3 regions of the Streptomyces sp. NBC_00076 genome follow, and region 2 is predicted to be linked to each of the others. Evidence: predicted binding sites of a transcription regulator. Region 2 holds the regulator's gene; each other region holds the start of a gene.
The links. Region 2 encodes HrcA, which represses chaperone genes, less so after heat shock. Its sites were predicted from a motif close to TTNGCACTCNGNNNNNCNGAGTGCNAA; they were not measured.
Positions count from the first base shown of each region.

Region 1 (5,581 bases), 2.8 Mb from region 2:
CCGAGTTCCGGATGTGGCGGGCCGCCTTCGACTTCGTGTTCACGGTCGACGACCTGATCACCCAGGGCGACCGGGCCTGCGCACGGTGGACCTGGAACGCCACCCACAAGGCGGACTTCATGGGGATTCCCGCCACCGGCAAGCGGGTCACGATGACCGGGACGACCACGTTCCGGTTCGCGCCCGACGGGAAGATCGCAGAGACCTGGTGGCAACACGACCAGCTGGGCCTGATGCAGCAGCTGGGTGCGCTGGACTCATTGGAGAGGTAGCTCGGCCCGGAGCCTGGGGCCTGTCGTCCGGATCACGCCGGTGACGAGGGACGGCGGTCTCGGCAGGGCACAAGACCCGCGAAGGGGAAGGGCCCCGTTCCGGCACCTGAGTGCGGAACGGGGCCCTCTGCGAGCGGGGTCCTCAGTGGGAGTGACCGTGGCCGTGGCCCGCGGCCGCCGGCTCTTCCTCTTCCTTCTTCTCGACGACCAGGGTCTCGGTCGTCAGGAGCAGGGAGGCGATGGAGGCGGCGTTCTCCAGGGCGGAGCGGGTGACCTTCACCGGGTCGATGACGCCGGCCTTGACCAGGTCGCCGTACTCGCCGGTGGCGGCGTTGAAGCCCTGGCCCTTGTCGAGCTCCGCGACCTTGGCGGTGATGACGTAGCCTTCCAGGCCCGCGTTCTCGGCGATCCAGCGCAGCGGCTCGACGGCGGCCTTGCGGACGACCGCGACACCGGTGGCCTCGTCGCCGGTCTTGCCGAGGTTGCCCTCCAGGACCTTCACGGCGTGGACGAGCGCGGAGCCACCACCGGAGACGATGCCCTCCTCGACCGCGGCGCGGGTCGCGGAGATGGCGTCCTCCAGACGGTGCTTCTTCTCCTTCAGCTCCACCTCGGTGGCGGCGCCGACCTTGATCACGCACACGCCGCCGGCCAGCTTCGCGAGGCGCTCCTGGAGCTTCTCGCGGTCCCAGTCGGAGTCGGTGTTCTCGATCTCGGACTTGATCTGGGCGACACGGCCGTGGACGTCGTCGGTCTTGCCGGCGCCGTCGACGATCGTCGTGTCGTCCTTGGTGATCGTGACGCGGCGGGCGGAGCCCAGCACCTCGAGGCCGACCTGGTCGAGCTTGAGGCCGACCTCCTCGGCGACGACCGTGGCGCCGGTCAGGATCGAGATGTCCTGGAGCATGGCCTTGCGGCGGTCACCGAAGCCGGGGGCCTTGACCGCGACCGCGTTGAAGGTGCCGCGGATCTTGTTCACGACCAGGGTCGACAGGGCCTCGCCCTCGACGTCCTCGGCGATGATCAGGAGCGGCTTGGAGGAGTTGGTCTGGATGACCTTCTCCAGCAGCGGCAGCAGGTCCTGGATCGAGGAGATCTTGCCCTGGGTGATCAGGATGTACGGGTCGTCGAGGACGGCCTCCATGCGCTCCTGGTCCGTCACGAAGTACGGCGACAGGTAGCCCTTGTCGAAGGCCATGCCCTCGGTGAAGTCCAGCTCCAGACCGAAGGTGTTGGACTCCTCGACGGTGATGACACCGTCCTTGCCGACCTTGTCCATCGCCTCGGCGATGAGCTCGCCGACCTGGTTGTCCTGGGCGGACAGACCGGCGACGGCGGCGATGTCGGACTTCTCGTCGATCGGCCGGGCGGTCGCGAGGAGCTCCTCGGACACAGCCTTGACCGCGGCGTCGATGCCCTTCTTCAGGGCGGCCGGGGAGGCACCCGCGGCGACGTTCTTCAGGCCCTCGCGTACCAGCGCCTGGGCGAGCACGGTGGCGGTGGTGGTGCCGTCACCCGCGATGTCGTTGGTCTTGGTCGCCACCTCCTTCACCAGCTGGGCGCCGAGGTTCTCGTACGGGTCCTCGACCTCGACCTCGCGGGCGATGGTGACGCCGTCGTTGGTGATGGTGGGAGCGCCGAACTTCTTGTCGATGACGACGTTGCGGCCCTTGGGGCCGATCGTCACCTTGACCGTGTCGGCAAGCTTGTTGACGCCGCGCTCGAGGGCGCGACGGGCGTCCTCGTCGAACTTCAGGATCTTCGCCATGGGAGCGTGAGCCCTCTCGGAAATCTAGGTGAAATTAGCCGCGCCCCTGGCGCCCGGCTCACTAGTGATCGCGGGGGGCCAGGGGCGCAGCTCAATGCAATGTGCTTCGCGGTGAGGCGAAGCGAGGTGAACTACTTCTCGATGATCGCGAGCACGTCGCGAGCCGAGAGGACGAGGTACTCCTCGCCGTTGTACTTCACCTCGGTGCCGCCGTACTTGCTGTACAGCACGATGTCGCCGGTCTTGACGTCGAGCGGAAGACGCTCGCCGTTCTCGAAGCGGCCCGGACCGACGGCCAGGACGACGCCCTCCTGGGGCTTCTCCTTGGCGGTGTCCGGAATGACCAGGCCAGAGGCGGTGGTCTGCTCAGCGTCGAGCGGCTGGACCACAATGCGGTCCTCGAGCGGCTTGATGGCAACCTTGGAGCTGGTGGTCGTCACGATCCGACCTCCCCCTTCGGAGATCTCACGGGGTTAACTGTCTGAGGTGGCGACCAGGTGGATCCGTCGTCGCGGGTGCCGGACCTGCCCGTCGCTAGTTGGCACTCTCCAGGGGGGAGTGCCAGGTCCGAGACTATGACCGCGATTAGCACTCGGTCAAGCGGAGTGCCAATCCGAGCGGTGCGCGGCGCGGTTTTCGGCTGGCGTTCACCCTCCGGGGGCCCGCCGCCGGAGCGGATGCCGCCCGGACGCCCCGGGCTCCCCGGGCTCCCCGGGCTCCCGCTACAGGTAATCCTCCAGCCGCCCCACCGTCAGACCCGCCCGCCGGATCTCCCGCAGCAGCCGTACCGTCCGTTCCCGCAACGACGGAGCCGGGGACTCGCCCGACGCCACCGACACGATGTCCCCCGCCCGCAACCGGCGCTCCCCCTTCGCGAAGGTCAGCCGCTCGCCCTCCATGGACGCTCGCCACAGGACGACCGCCGCGAGATGGCAGTCGCCGGCCGCGCGCAGGGTCGTCGTGTCGTACGTGCCGTAGGGCGGGCGGAAGAGGTGGGGGCGGATGCCGAAGCGGGACCTGAGCTTGTCCTGCTGGCCACAGATCTCGGCGCGCTGGCCGGCGTAGGGCAGACCGCGCAGGGCGGAATGGTCGAGGGTGTGGTTCTGGATGCTCGCGCCGACCGCCTGGAGGCGCGCGAAGTGGCCGTAGCCCGGGCCGACGACGCTGTCCGTGAGGAACATGCTGACCGGGAGCCGCAGTTCACGGACCAGGTCGACGAACCGAGGGTCTCTCTCGGCGCCGTCGTCGTAGGTCAGGAAGACCACCCTGTCGGTCGTACGGACCCGGTCCACCACCGGCGTCAGGCCCGGGCCCGCGGCGAGCGGGGTGGCGGGCCGGGCGGGTGGCCGCGGGGCGGGCGGCAGTGGGCCCGCCAGGCCCCAGCGGCGGTACGCGGGCTCCCCCACCCCGGACGAGCCGTGCGAGCCCGCCCGCCCGGCCGCCTTCTCTCCCAGCCGTTCGATGGGGTCGACGGACTGCGCGCAGCCGGCGAGGAGGACCAGCGCCAGGACTCCGGCCGCCGGCGCCCACCGCCTCACAGGTAGTCCTCCAGCCGGCCGACGGCGTACCCCTCGCGCGTGACCTTGTTCAGGAACCGGCGGACCAGGGCCACCATCGTGCCGTTCCAGTCCTTCCGGCCCCGGAAGTGGGTGAGCACGATGTCGCCCGGGTGGAGGTCGCGGTCCCACTCGCGGAAGTCCCAGTGGTCGACGAAGACCTCCTCGCTCCACAGCGGGACATACCGGACACCGCAGCTCTTCGCCGCGCGCAGGGTGCCCTTGTCGTAGGTGCCGAAGGGCGGGCGGAAGAGCGTGGGCCGCGTGCCGTACTGCTCCTCGATCACGTCCTGCATGCCGCAGATCTCATGCCTCTGGCGGTCGTACGACAGCCCCGGCAGGTAGTGGTGGTGGAGGGTGTGGTTGTTGAGCACGACCCCCCGGTCCCGCATCTTCCTGAAGTATCCGTAGTCGTCCTTGACGACGTGGTCGCTGAGGAAGGCGGTGTACGGGATCTTCAGCTCGCTCATCATCCGCAGGAACTCCGGGTCCTTCTCGGCCCCGTCGTCGATGGTGAGGAAGACGACCTTCTCCCCGGTGGGGACCTTGGTGAAGACCGGGGGGAGGTCCTCTTCCCGGTGGCCCTCGACCTCGAAGCCCTCGCGGGTGGTGATCCTCGGCTTCACCGCCGGGGGCGCAGGCACCGTCAGCGGGACCCTCTTGAGGCCCCAGGCCTCGGCCACCGCCGTCCGGGTCCGGTGCGCGGCGCGCAAGTTGGCGGCGTACCGGTCCAGAGCCCGGGCAGGGCCGGGAGCGGGCCCCACCTCGTAGTCCCCGTCCTGCGCGCAGCCCGAGACGATGGCGGCGGTGGCCAGCGCGGCGACACCGCCCTTCACCCACAGAGAAGACCGACGTGGAGGAGTCCGAAGCTGCTGCCAGACCTGCTCAGTAGGCCGGAGCTGCCGGGAAGACTGGATCCGCCGGAGCCGCCGAGAAGACCAATCGCGCCAAAAAGAACGAGCGTTGTCATCTTGTCCTACGGATTGCATGGTGCCGGATCCTCGCAGGCCACCACCGCGAACCCGGGGTGACACCGCCACCGGAGGCGGACCGTCCACCGACTGGCCCACAATGAACCGGTGAACGACCTCGCTCCCCTCCACACGCCCGAGGGCCGCGCCCTCCTCGACGAAGTGCGCGACACCGCCCCCGCCGACGAACTCGCCGTCGCCACCCGGCTGCGCCGCGACCACCCCGCCGCCCTGGTGTCGGCGGCGCTCGGGCAGGCCCGGCTGCGGCAGCGGGCGGCCGCGAAGTTCGGGGCCGAGGACGCCGGGCGGATGTTCTTCACTCCGAACGGGGTCGAGCAGTCGACCCGGGCGAGCGTGGCGGCGTACCGCGCGCAGCGGCTCAAGGCTCTCGGCGTGCGCTCCGTGGCCGACCTGTGCTGCGGGATCGGTGGGGACGCGATCGCGATCGCCCGGGCGGGGATCAGGGTGCTCGCCGTGGACCGGGATCCGCTGACGGCCCAGGCGGCCCGCGCGAACGCCGACGCGCTGGGTCTCGCCGGCCTCGTCGAGGTGCGGGAGGCGGATGTCACGGAGGTGGACACGGCTTCGTACGACGCCGTGTTCGTCGACCCGGCGCGGCGGGGCGGCCGAGGCCGGATCTTCGATCCGGAGGCGTATTCGCCGCCCCTGTCGTGGGCCGTCCTGGTCGCACACAAGGCGTCGTACGCGGCCCTGAAGGTCGCCCCCGGCATCCCCCACGAGGCCGTCCCCGCCGAGGCGGAGGCCGAGTGGATCTCGGACGGCGGGGACGTGAAGGAGGCGGTGCTGTGGTTCGGCACCGAGCCCGGCGCCGTCCGGGCCACGCTGCTGCCGGGACCGCGCACGCTGCTCTCCCGAGGCCTCCCCGACCCCCAGGTCCGCCCCGTCGGCCGGTACTTGTACGAGCCCGACGGCGCCGTCATCCGTGCCCATCTGGTCGCCGAGGTCGCCGAGGACCTGGAAGGCGGGCTGATCGACCCCACGATCGCCTACATC
Region 1 is NZ_CP108242.1:6,399,781-6,405,361, reverse strand. It holds gene OHA64_RS29330 (ester cyclase) at 1-272, shown strand, start outside; gene groL (chaperonin GroEL) at 415-2,040, opposite strand; gene groES (co-chaperone GroES) at 2,172-2,480, opposite strand; gene OHA64_RS29315 (polysaccharide deacetylase family protein) at 2,763-3,578, opposite strand; gene OHA64_RS29310 (polysaccharide deacetylase family protein) at 3,575-4,432, opposite strand; gene OHA64_RS29305 (THUMP-like domain-containing protein) at 4,676-5,581, shown strand, end outside.
Region 1: the regulator HrcA is predicted to act here: its motif matches at 2,626-2,652, upstream of groES (co-chaperone GroES).

Region 2 (5,581 bases):
CTGGTGGGGCGCGGGCCCGGGCGCGCACAGCCACGTGGGCGGCGTGCGGTGGTGGAACGTCAAGCACCCGGGAGCGTACGCAGGGGCGTTGGCGGCGGGGCGGTCGCCGGGCGCCGGGCGCGAGCTCCTGTCCGAGGAGGACCGCCGGGTGGAGCGGATCCTGCTGGAGCTGCGGCTGCTGGAGGGCGTACCGCTGGATCTGCTGCACGAGGCCGGACTCAAGGCCTCCCGCCGGGCGCTCGTCGACGGGCTCCTCCAGGAGGAGCCGTACGAGGCGGGCCGCGCGGTGCTCACGCTGCGGGGGCGGCTGCTGGCGGACGCGGTGGTGCGGGATCTGGTGGACTGAGGGTTCGCCACCGGCTCCCTGACAACGCCGACGGGCTGACAACGCCGACGGGCTGACAACGCCGACGGGCTGACAACGCCGGACGGGCTGACAACGCCGGACGGGCTGACAACGCCGGACGGCCTGAATCAGCCCTCACCCGGCGCCGTGACGAAGTCGATCAGTTCCTCCACCCGTCCCAGCAGCTCCGGCTCCAGGTCCCGGTATGACCCCACCCGCTTCAGGATCGCCTGCCACACCGCGCCCGTGTTCTCCGGCCAGCCCAGCGCCCGGCACACCCCGGTCTTCCAGTCCTGCCCGCGCGGTACCCGAGGCCAGCCGGGGATGCCCACGGCCGACGGTTTCACCGCCTCCCAGATGTCGATGTACGGGTGGCCCACCACCAGGGCGTGCTCGCTGGTCACCGACTCCGCGATGCGCCACTCCTTCGTGCCGGGGACCAGATGGTCCACCAGGATGCCCAGACGGGCGTCCGGGCCCGGCGCGAAGTCCGCCACGATGGACGGGAGGTCGTCCACGCCCTCCAGGTACTCCACGACCACGCCCTCGACGCGCAGGTCGTCGCCCCACACCTTCTCGACCAGCTCGGCGTCGTGCCGGCCCTCGACGTAGATGCGCCCGGCGCGGGCCACGCGCGCGCGTGCGCCGGGCACGGCGACCGAACCGGACGCGGTACGGGAGGGACGTACCGGAGCCTGCCCGGTCGGGCGGATCAGGGTGACCGCACGGCCCTCAAGGAGGAAGCCCCGGGGCTCCATCGGGAAGACCCGGTGCTTGCCGAAGCGGTCCTCCAGGGTGACCGTGCCCGCCTCGCAGCGGATCACCGCACCGCAGAAACCCGACCCCGGCTCCTCGACCACCAGGCCGGGCTCCGCCGGGACCTCCGGCGCGGGCTTGGGCTTCTTCCACGGCGGGGTCAGGTCCGGAGAGTACTGGCGCATTCGGATGACGATAGGAGAAAACTCGGCCGTCCGGCCGTACGGGTCACCGCGACACGCCGAAGCGCCCCGCCAGCGCGCCCCGCTGCGCCCGCACGAACCCCGCGTCCACGACCGCTCCGTGACCCGGCACGTACCGCGCGTCCTCGCCGCCCAGCTCCAGCAGCCGGTCCAAAGCCGCAGGCCAGTGCGACGGTACGGCGTCGGGGCCCGCCTGGGGCTCGCCGGACTCCTCGACCAGGTCACCGCAGAAGACCACCTCCGGCGAGCCCGGCACCAGGACCACGAGGTCGTGGGCGGTGTGGCCGGGGCCCACGTTGGCCAGCATGACCTGCCGGCCGCCGCCCAGGTCGAGGGTCCACTCGCCGGAGACCCGGTGCCGGGGCACCACCAGGGCGTCGACCGCCTCGTCCGCCGCGGAGGCCGCCAGGCCGTTGCGCACCGCGTCCGCCCGTAGCTCCTCGCGCGCGGACCGGCCGTCGAACACCGTGTCGATGCCGACCGCGCCGAACATCTCCACCCCGGCGAACGCCGCCGCGCCGAACACGTGATCGAAGTGGGGGTGTGTCAGCGCGAGATGAGTCACACGGTGACCGGCGAGCTCCTCCGCCCCCGCCCGCAGCCGTGCGCCCTCCTGGAGGCTCGACCCGGCGTCGACCACCAGGGCGCTGCCCTCGCCGACGATCAGCCCCACCGTGCAGTCCCAGCCGGGGAGCCGGCATCGCCCGACCCCGTCCGCAAGGCGCTCCCATCCCAGCTCTTCCCAAGTCACCGTCATACCGCGACGCTAACCAGAGCGGCACGTCCGGGCACGGTCTCGTGGGACCGCCCTTGCCCGGGGCGTACCTCACGGCCGTACACTGGCCGGGGAACTCTGGCACTCGGATATGGCGAGTGCCAGGCCAGGCGCCCAGGGGACTGGGGGACGACTTCTGGAGGTGTGCGCGGATGCTGAGTGAACGCAGGCTCCAGGTGCTGCGCGCCATCGTCCAGGACTACGTCGGCACCGAGGAACCCGTCGGGTCCAAGGCGCTCACCGAGCGGCACAACCTCGGCGTCTCCCCGGCGACGGTCCGCAACGACATGGCCGCCCTGGAGGACGAGGGGTTCATCGCCCAGCCGCACACCAGCGCCGGGCGGATCCCCACCGACAAGGGGTACCGGCTTTTCGTCGACAAGCTGGCCGGCGTCAAGCCGATGACCGGGCCAGAACGGCGCGCCATCCAGAACTTCCTCGACGGCGCCGTCGACCTCGACGACGTCGTGGCTCGGACCGTGCGGCTGCTCGCGCAGCTGACCCGGCAGGTCGCCGTCGTGCAGTACCCCTCGCTGACCCGTTCGACCGTGCGTCACGTCGAGCTGCTGTCACTCGCCCCCGCGCGCGTGATGCTCGTGCTGATCACGGACACCGGGCGGGTCGAACAGCGGATGGTCGACTGTCCGGCGCCGTTCGGCGAGAGTCCGCTCGCGGATCTGCGGGCGCGGCTCAACAGCCGGATCGCGGGCCGTCGTTTCACCGACGTCCCGCAGCTGGTGGAAGACCTGCCGGAGGCCTTCGACATCGAGGACCGCGGCACGGTCGCGACGGTGCTCTCCACCCTCCTGGAGACACTCGTCGAGGAGAACGAGGAGCGGCTGATGATCGGCGGCACCGCCAATCTGACCCGCTTCGGGCATGACTTTCCCCTCACGATCCGACCCGTCCTGGAAGCGCTGGAGGAGCAGGTCGTGCTCCTCAAGTTGCTTGGCGAGGCTGGGGATTCGGGCATGACCGTACGGATCGGTCATGAGAACGCCTATGAGGGACTCAACTCCACTTCTGTGGTCTCGGTCGGTTACGGTTCGGGCGGCGAGGCAGTCGCCAAGCTCGGCGTGGTCGGACCGACCCGCATGGATTACCCGGGAACGATGGGAGCGGTACGCGCAGTGGCACGGTACGTCGGACAGATCCTGGCGGAGTCGTAAGTGGCCACGGACTACTACGCCGTTCTAGGCGTGCGCCGCGACGCGTCGCAGGAAGAGATCAAGAAGGCCTTCCGGCGGCTCGCACGCGAGCTGCACCCGGATGTCAACCCCGATCCGAAGACCCAGGAGCGGTTCAAGGAGATCAACGCCGCTTACGAGGTGCTGTCGGACCCGCAGAAGAAGCAGGTCTACGACCTCGGCGGCGACCCGCTCTCGCAGGCGGGCGGCGGTGGCGCCGGCGGCTTCGGCGCCGGTGGCTTCGGCAACTTCTCGGACATCATGGACGCGTTCTTCGGTACGGCGTCGCAGCGCGGGCCGCGCTCGCGCACCCGGCGCGGCCAGGACGCGATGATCCGGCTGGAGATCGAGCTGGACGAGGCGGCCTTCGGCACCACGAAGGACATCCAGGTCGACACGGCGGTCGTCTGCACCACCTGCAGTGGTGAGGGCGCGGCCCCGGGCACGACCGCCCAGACGTGTGACATGTGCCGCGGCCGCGGTGAGGTGTCGCAGGTGACGCGGTCCTTCCTGGGCCAGGTCATGACCTCGCGCCCCTGCCCGCAGTGCCAGGGCTTCGGCACGGTCGTCCCGACGCCGTGCCCGGAGTGCGCCGGCGACGGCCGGGTCCGCTCCCGTCGCACGCTGACGGTCAAGATCCCCGCCGGTGTCGACAACGGCACCCGGATCCAGCTGGCGGGCGAGGGCGAGGTCGGGCCCGGTGGCGGTCCCGCCGGTGACCTGTACGTCGAGATCCACGAGCTGCCGCACTCGCAGTTCCAGCGCCGGGGCGACGACCTGCACTGCACGGTCACCCTCCCGATGACCGCGGCCTCCCTGGGCACCAAGGTCCCGCTGGAGACACTGGACGGCCTGGAGGAGGTCGACATCCGGCCCGGCACCCAGTCCGGCCAGTCGATCCCGCTGCACGCCCGCGGTGTCACGCACCTGCGCGGCGGCGGTCGCGGCGACCTCATCGTGCACGTCGAGGTGCAGACCCCGTCCAAGCTCGACCCCGAACAGGAACGGCTGCTGCGCGAACTCGCCAAGCTGAGGGGCGAGGAGCGCCCGACGGGGCAGTTCCAGCCAGGGCAGCAGGGGTTGTTCTCACGACTGAAAGACGCGTTCAACGGTCGCTGAGGACGCCCGCCGACGGGCAGGGTCCGAAGGGCGTCGAGGGCACCTCTGAGGGGCCCTCGGGGCACCGCCCGGGGCCCTGCCGTTCGGAGATGCCGTCGGCCTGTGCCAGGCGGAAGGCCGGATTCGGACTTGTTCGGAGGACGTGACAACATGCCGTCATGTCCTCCGCGCTGACCGATCTCTTCCCGTATCCGATCGTGCAGGCCCCCATGGCGGGCGGCGTCTCCGTACCGACGCTCGCCGCCGCCGTGTGCGAGGCCGGCGGGCTCGGGTTCCTCGCTGCCGGGTACAAGACGGCCGACGGCCTGTACCAGGAGATCAAGCAGCTGCGGAGCCTCACCACCCGCCCCTTCGGCGTGAACCTCTTCCTGCCGCAGCCGGAGTACGCGGACCCCGCCGCGGTCGACGTCTACGCCCACCAGCTGGCCGGCGAGGCCACCTGGTACGAGACCGAGCTCGGCGACAAGGACAGTGGCCGCGACGACGGTTACGAGGCCAAGCTCGCGGTGCTGCTCGACAACCCGGTACCGGTGGTCTCGTTCCACTTCGGCGTCCCCGCCCCGGACGTCCTGGACTCGCTGCGCCGGGCCGGCACCTTCACCCTGGTCACCGCGACCACCGCCGAGGAGGCCCTCGCGGTCGAACGGGCCGGCGCCGACGCGGTGATCGCGCAGGGCGTGGAGGCGGGCGGCCACCAGGGCACCCACCGGGACGTCCCCGAGACCGACGGCTCCGGCATCGGACTGCTGTCGCTGGTCGCCCAGATCCGCGAGACGGTACGGATCCCGATCGTCGCGGCCGGCGGCATCATGCGCGGCAGCCAGATCGCCGCCGTACTCGCCGCGGGCGCCGCCGCCGCCCAGCTCGGCACGGCGTTCCTCGCCACCGCCGAGTCCGGCGCGAACGCCGTCCACAAGCACGCGCTGACCAACCCCCTGTTCGTCCGCACGGAGCTGACCCGCGCCTTCTCCGGCCGCCCGGCCCGCGGCCTGGTCAACCGCTTCCTGCGCGAGCACGGTCCGTACGCGCCGGCCGCCTACCCGGAGATCCACCACCTCACCTCGCCGCTGCGCAAGGCGGCCGCCAAGGCGGGCGACTCGCAGGGCATGGCGCTGTGGGCGGGACAGGGCCACCGGATGGCTCGCGAACTGCCCGCGGGGCAGCTGGTCGAGGTACTGGTGGCCGAACTGGCCGC
Region 2 is NZ_CP108242.1:3,627,918-3,633,498, reverse strand. It holds gene hemW (radical SAM family heme chaperone HemW) at 1-346, shown strand, start outside; gene OHA64_RS16565 (DUF3097 domain-containing protein) at 475-1,287, opposite strand; gene OHA64_RS16560 (MBL fold metallo-hydrolase) at 1,331-2,062, opposite strand; gene hrcA (heat-inducible transcriptional repressor HrcA) at 2,233-3,249, shown strand; gene dnaJ (molecular chaperone DnaJ) at 3,250-4,386, shown strand; gene OHA64_RS16545 (nitronate monooxygenase) at 4,545-5,581, shown strand, end outside.

Region 3 (5,581 bases), 900 kb from region 2:
GCAGCCGCTGCTAACGCTCGTCGTGGCCGGATCCACGCTGCCGCTGCTGTGCGAGCAGCACGTCGCGGATCTCCTTGAGCACCTCCAACTCGGTCACCTCCATGACCTCCTGCGTGCCCTCCTTCGCCTTCCTGCGGGCCTCCATCCGCGCCAGGTACTTCGACATCGGCAGGACCATCAGGAAGTAGACGACCGCCGCCGTGATCACGAAGGTCAGGGTCGCGCCGAGGACGGACCCCCACATGATCCGGACGCCCGTCGCGTTGTCGCCGGTGCCCGTGCAAGTCTCCTCGAGACACGAGCTGTAACCGTCGAGGTTCTTGGTGCCGATCGCTCCGACCAGCGGGTTGATCAGGCCCTTCACCACCGAGTTGACGATGTTGGTGAAGGCTGCGCCGATGACCACGGCCACCGCCAGGTCGACGACGTTCCCGCGCATCAGGAAGGCCTTGAACCCCTGCAAGACGCTTGGCTTCTTCTCGCTCAATTCTGGGACTCTCCTCATACGAACCGGTAGTGGAACAAACAGCTCCGCAACCTACGTGAGGACGAGACGGCCCTGTCCAGCCGGGTGGCTTCAAGGAGGGGCGTGAAGCGGCGCGCATCGCGTGGGTCAGCACAGTGTCACCGCCAGCCGTGCTGTCGTGCTCGCGCCGGCGAGACGCGCCGCGGTGGAGCGCGGTACCGACAGCACGACGAGCGCCCCGCCCTCAGCCGCGCCACCCGGTGCCTCCAGCGCCTCCGGCACCTTCGTCACCCGTGCCCCGCGCGCGACCACGCGGGCGTCGCCGCCGGTCGCCGTCTGCTCGGCGGCGATGACGTCCACCCGGTCACCGGGCCGCAACAGCCGGACCGTGGCTCCGTCGGCGATCCGCACCGGTGCCGTCACGAGCCGGACGGCACGGTGTTCCCGTACGGGATCCGCCACGGGGCGCCCGCGGGGCTGCTCCGTTTCCTGAGGGACCGAGGGTCCCGCCGCCAGGACCGCGGCCGCCGTGACGGTGAGGCCGGCAGCTACGGCACGCCGTCGGTGCCGTACGAGTCGCTGTAGTTGATAACGCCCGCCACGAATGCGCACGGGGGCGAAGTGCGGCACCTCGCAGGTCGGGGGAGCTTCCACGCCGAGCGGCCGCGGGAAAGCGGGAGAAACGGGAGAAGGGGAGTGAGAGGGCGAGGGCGAGGGAGAGGACGGAAGTGCGAAGGACACGGGAGGACCACCACCTGCGACGAGGGATCGGCTTGCGATGCCACGATGCGGCTTCGCGCCGATTCCCGCAGACGCCGGTGGGCTACTGCCGAGTTGTGGACAACTCCCTCACCCGAACGGGAAGTTCCACCCGCGGCGGCGGGTCATCTGAGGCCGGAACCCCGAGTCCAGCAGCCCTGAGCCCAGCACACCTGAGTCCAGCAGCCCCGAGTCCAGAACCCTCGAGGCCGGCACCCCTACGGCAGCGCGAACCCCGGATCCATCCCGCCCAGCGCGCTCGCACACAGGCAGTCCCGCTCCTCGCCCGACGGCAGTGCGGCCACCGCGTCGAACAGGACGCCCCGCAGCCGGTCCACGTTCGCCGCGAACACCCGCAGCACCTCGTCGTGGGAGACGCCCTCGCCCGTCTCCGCGCCCGCGTCGAGATCGGTGACCAGGGTCAACGAGGTGTAGCAGAGCTCCAGTTCGCGGGCGAGAGCCGCCTCGGGGTGTCCGGTCATGCCGACCACCGACCAGCCCTGCGCCTGGTGCCACACCGACTCGGCGCGGGTCGAGAACCGCGGCCCCTCGATCACGACCAGCGTGCCGCCGTCCACCGGTTCCCAGTCCCGCCCACGCGCCGCCTTCAGCGCGGCCGCCCGTCCGGCCGGGCAGTAGGGATCGGCCAGGGACACGTGGACCACGTTCGGCACCCCGCCGCCCGGCAGCGGCAGCCCGTCGAAGTACGTGCCCGTCCGGGACTTCGTACGGTCGACCAGCTGGTCCGGCACCAACAGCGTGCCCGGCCCGTACTCGGGGCGCAGGCCGCCCACCGCGCACGGACCGAGGACCTGGCGGGCCCCGACGGACCGCAGGGCCCAGAGGTTGGCCCGGTAGTTGATGCGGTGCGGCGGCAGATGGTGGCCGCGTCCGTGCCGGGGCAGGAAGGCGACTCGCCGACCGGCGACCTCGCCGAGGAAGAGGGAGTCACTGGGCGGCCCGTAGGGGGTGTCCACCTGGATCTCGGTCACGTCGTCGAGGAACGAGTAGAAGCCGGAGCCGCCGATCACACCGATCTCTGCGTTCGCCTTGTTCGCCATGCCCCGCACCCTAACGGCCCCCGGAAACGCCGAAGACCCCGCCGTCGTACGACGACAGGGTCCCGTAAGAAAAGGGTCCTACGCGGCGGAGCTGCTGCTGGACGACTTGCCCGTGCTTGAGGCGCCCGTGCTCGGACTCGAGGACTTCGAGTCCGAGGACGACTTGGAGTCGGAGGACGACTTCGACTCCGAGGACGAAGAGGACGTCGCCGACTTCGACGTCGACGGCGCGCTGCTCGACGAGGAACCGCGGCTGTCGTTGCGGTAGAAGCCGGAGCCCTTGAAGACGATGCCGACCGCGGAGAACACCTTCTTGAGGCGGCCCTGGCAGTTGGGGCACTCGGTGAGTGCGTCGTCGGTGAACTTCTGCACCGCCTCGAGGCCCTCGCCACACTCGGTGCACTGGTACTGGTAGGTCGGCACTTGTCTTCCTCCTGGCACTCTCACTCGATGAGTGCTAACGATCGTCCATACTAACCTGTGCCGCTTGCAAATGGAGTAACGTGCGTCACCTGCCTGCGGGCAGCGGTCAGGGCTTGACCGTCTCGCGGCTTGTGCCCAAGGGAGAAGCAGCGTAGCTGCGGAGTCACAGTGACGTATTCCGCGGAAAATACATCGTCACATCTCACCGATCGCGGCAGGTTCGCGATGGGCCGCGCCGCGCGTGACCACTCTGGTCGCGCGCGGCGGCATGAGCCGCGAACGCAGCGCCAGCAAGGTCACCAACGCCAGCAACGTGCCGCCCGTCGGGACCAGGAACCCGGCGCCGCCCCAGAAGCGGTCCTCCAGCTGTCCGGCGATCGTGACGGCGGCCGCCTGGCCGAGTGCGACCGCTCCGGTCAGCCAGGTGAACGCCTCGGTGCGTGCGCCGGCCGGGACGAGTTCCTCGACCAGGGTGTAGCCGGTGATCAGAGCGGGCGCCACGCACATGCCGACGAGCAGGCCGAGGCCGGCCAGGACGAGCACCGAGTGCGCGGCCCACAGGCCGGACGCGGTCAGCGCGAGGGCGGCGTACCCGACGAGCAGGCGGCGGCGCGGGCTCACCTTCCACGCGATGGCGCCGCAGACCAGGCCGGAGAGCGTGTTGCCGGCGGCGAAGGTGCCGTACAGGACGCCGTTCAGGCCGGGTTCACCGATCGACTCGCTGAACGCGGCCAGCGAGACCTGCATGCCGCCGAAGACGGAGCCGATGCCGAGGAACGCCACGATCAGGACCCGCACTCCGGGGACGCGCAGCGCCGAGGTGTGCTCCACGCGCGCGTGCCCGTCGGCGGCGACCGTGGGCTGGGTGCTCTTCTGCGCGGCGAACAGCAGGCCGCCCAGCAGCGTCAGCGAGGCTTCCGTCACCAGACCCGCGGCGGGATCCACCGCCGTGCACAGCGCGGTGGCCAGCAGCGGGCCGACGACGAAGGTCAGCTCGTCCGTGACCGACTCGAAGGCCGCCGCGGTGGACATCAGGGGCGAGTCCTTGAGGGTCGCGGCCCAGCGGGCCCGCACCATGGGGCCGACCTGGGGCGTCGAGGCGCCCGTCGGCACGGCTGCCGCGAGCAGCGCCCACAGGGGGGCGTGGGACAGCGCGAGCGCGGTGAGGGCCAGGCCCGACAGTGCGTGTACGACCACGCTCGGGACCAGCACCGCGCGCTGCCCGTGGCGGTCGGCGAGGTGACCGCCGAACGGCGCGAACAGGGCCGTGGAGACACCGGTGACGGCCGCGGCGGCGCCCGCCGCCCCGTACGAGCCGGTGGTGTGCTGTACGAGCAGCACGATGGAGACGGTGAGCATCGCGAACGGCTGGCGTGCCGCGAAGCCGGGGAGCAGGAACGTCCATGCGCCGCTGGTGCGCAGCAGCTGCCCGTATCCGGGGCGGGAGGTGACCGTGGATGCCACGGCCCGTGCCTTTCTGCCGCCTGGTGACGCGGCCCCTTCCAGGGGGCGAGACGCCGAGAGCTGTCCTCTTGCGCGGACTGCGGTAGATGCCAAAGCCCGCTGTCAGGAGCGTCCCGGCCGCCATACGGTCGCGCCAGCTCTGCGTCAGGCAGAGTTGGTTCGATCAGGGTGTGCCTTCATCGTACAGGGATCAAGACTGACTGACCTGTGAAAACGAGCACCATGGGGTCGCGTGCCTGTGATTGCCGGGGTGTGAACCGTACGAAACATGCCCTTAACGGCTTGTGCCGGTGCCGCCCGTGCCCAGCCATCCGGCCAGCTTGCCGCCGTGGCCGACCGCGCGCAGTCGTCGTTCCGCCGCGTCCCGGACGGGATTGGTGGCGACCACGAGGAGCTCGTCCCCGTGCCGCAGCACCGTCGTCGGCAGTGGAACGAAGGATTTCGCGTCGCGGACGACCAGGGTGACCGCCGCCCCGGCCGGCAGGCGCAGTTCGTTGACCTCGACGCCGTGCATCTTCGAGCCCTCGGGGATCTCCACGGACAGCAGGTGCCCGCGCAGTCGCTCCAGGGGTGCCGACTCGATGCCCAGGTCGGAGGCGGCCTCCGGGTCGCCGCCCAGGCGCAGCTTGCGGGCGAGCCAGGGCAGGGTCGGTCCCTGGACCAGGGTGTAGACGACGACCAGGACGAAGACGATGTTGAAGATGCGGCGGCTGGCGTCGACGCCCTGCACCATCGGGATGGTCGCCAGGATGATGGGCACCGCCCCGCGCAGTCCGGCCCAGGACATGAGGGTCTGCTCCTGCCAGGGCACCCGGAACGGCGTCAGGCAGAGCACGATGCTCAGCGGGCGCGCCACCATCGTCAGCACCAGCCCGATGATGAGCGCCGGCCAGATGTCGTCGCCCAGTTCGTGCGGGGTGACCAGCAGGCCGAGCAGGACGAACATGCCGATCTGGGCGATCCAGCCGAGCCCGTCGGCGAACCCGCGGGTGGCCGGCCAGTGCGGCAGCTTCGCGTTGCCCAGCACCATCGAGGCGAGATAGACCGCGAGGAAGCCGCTGCCGTGGGCCATCGCGCCCGCCGCGTACGAGGTGACGGCGATCGCCATCACGGCGATCGGGTAGAGGCCGGAGGCGGGCAGGGCGACGTGCCTGAGGCCCCAGGACCCCAGCCAGCCCACCGCGATGCCGATGGCGGCACCGATGGCCAGTTCCAGAGCTATCTCACCCAGCAGCACGTACCAGTGGTCGAACGGGCCCGCGGTGGAGAAGGAGATCACCAGGATGACCACCGGGGCGTCGTTGAAGCCGGACTCGGCCTCCAGCATGCCCGTCACCCGCGCGGGCAGGGGGACCTTGCGCAGCACCGAGAAGACCGCCGCCGCGTCAGTCGAGGACACGACCGCCCC
Region 3 is NZ_CP108242.1:4,531,643-4,537,223, reverse strand. It holds gene mscL (large conductance mechanosensitive channel protein MscL) at 11-487, opposite strand; gene OHA64_RS20445 (hypothetical protein) at 614-1,207, opposite strand; gene OHA64_RS20440 (S-methyl-5'-thioadenosine phosphorylase) at 1,444-2,286, opposite strand; gene OHA64_RS20435 (FmdB family zinc ribbon protein) at 2,365-2,709, opposite strand; gene OHA64_RS20430 (MFS transporter) at 2,905-4,173, opposite strand; gene OHA64_RS20425 (potassium/proton antiporter) at 4,448-5,581, opposite strand, start outside.
Region 3: the regulator HrcA is predicted to act here: its motif matches at 2,721-2,747, upstream of OHA64_RS20435 (FmdB family zinc ribbon protein).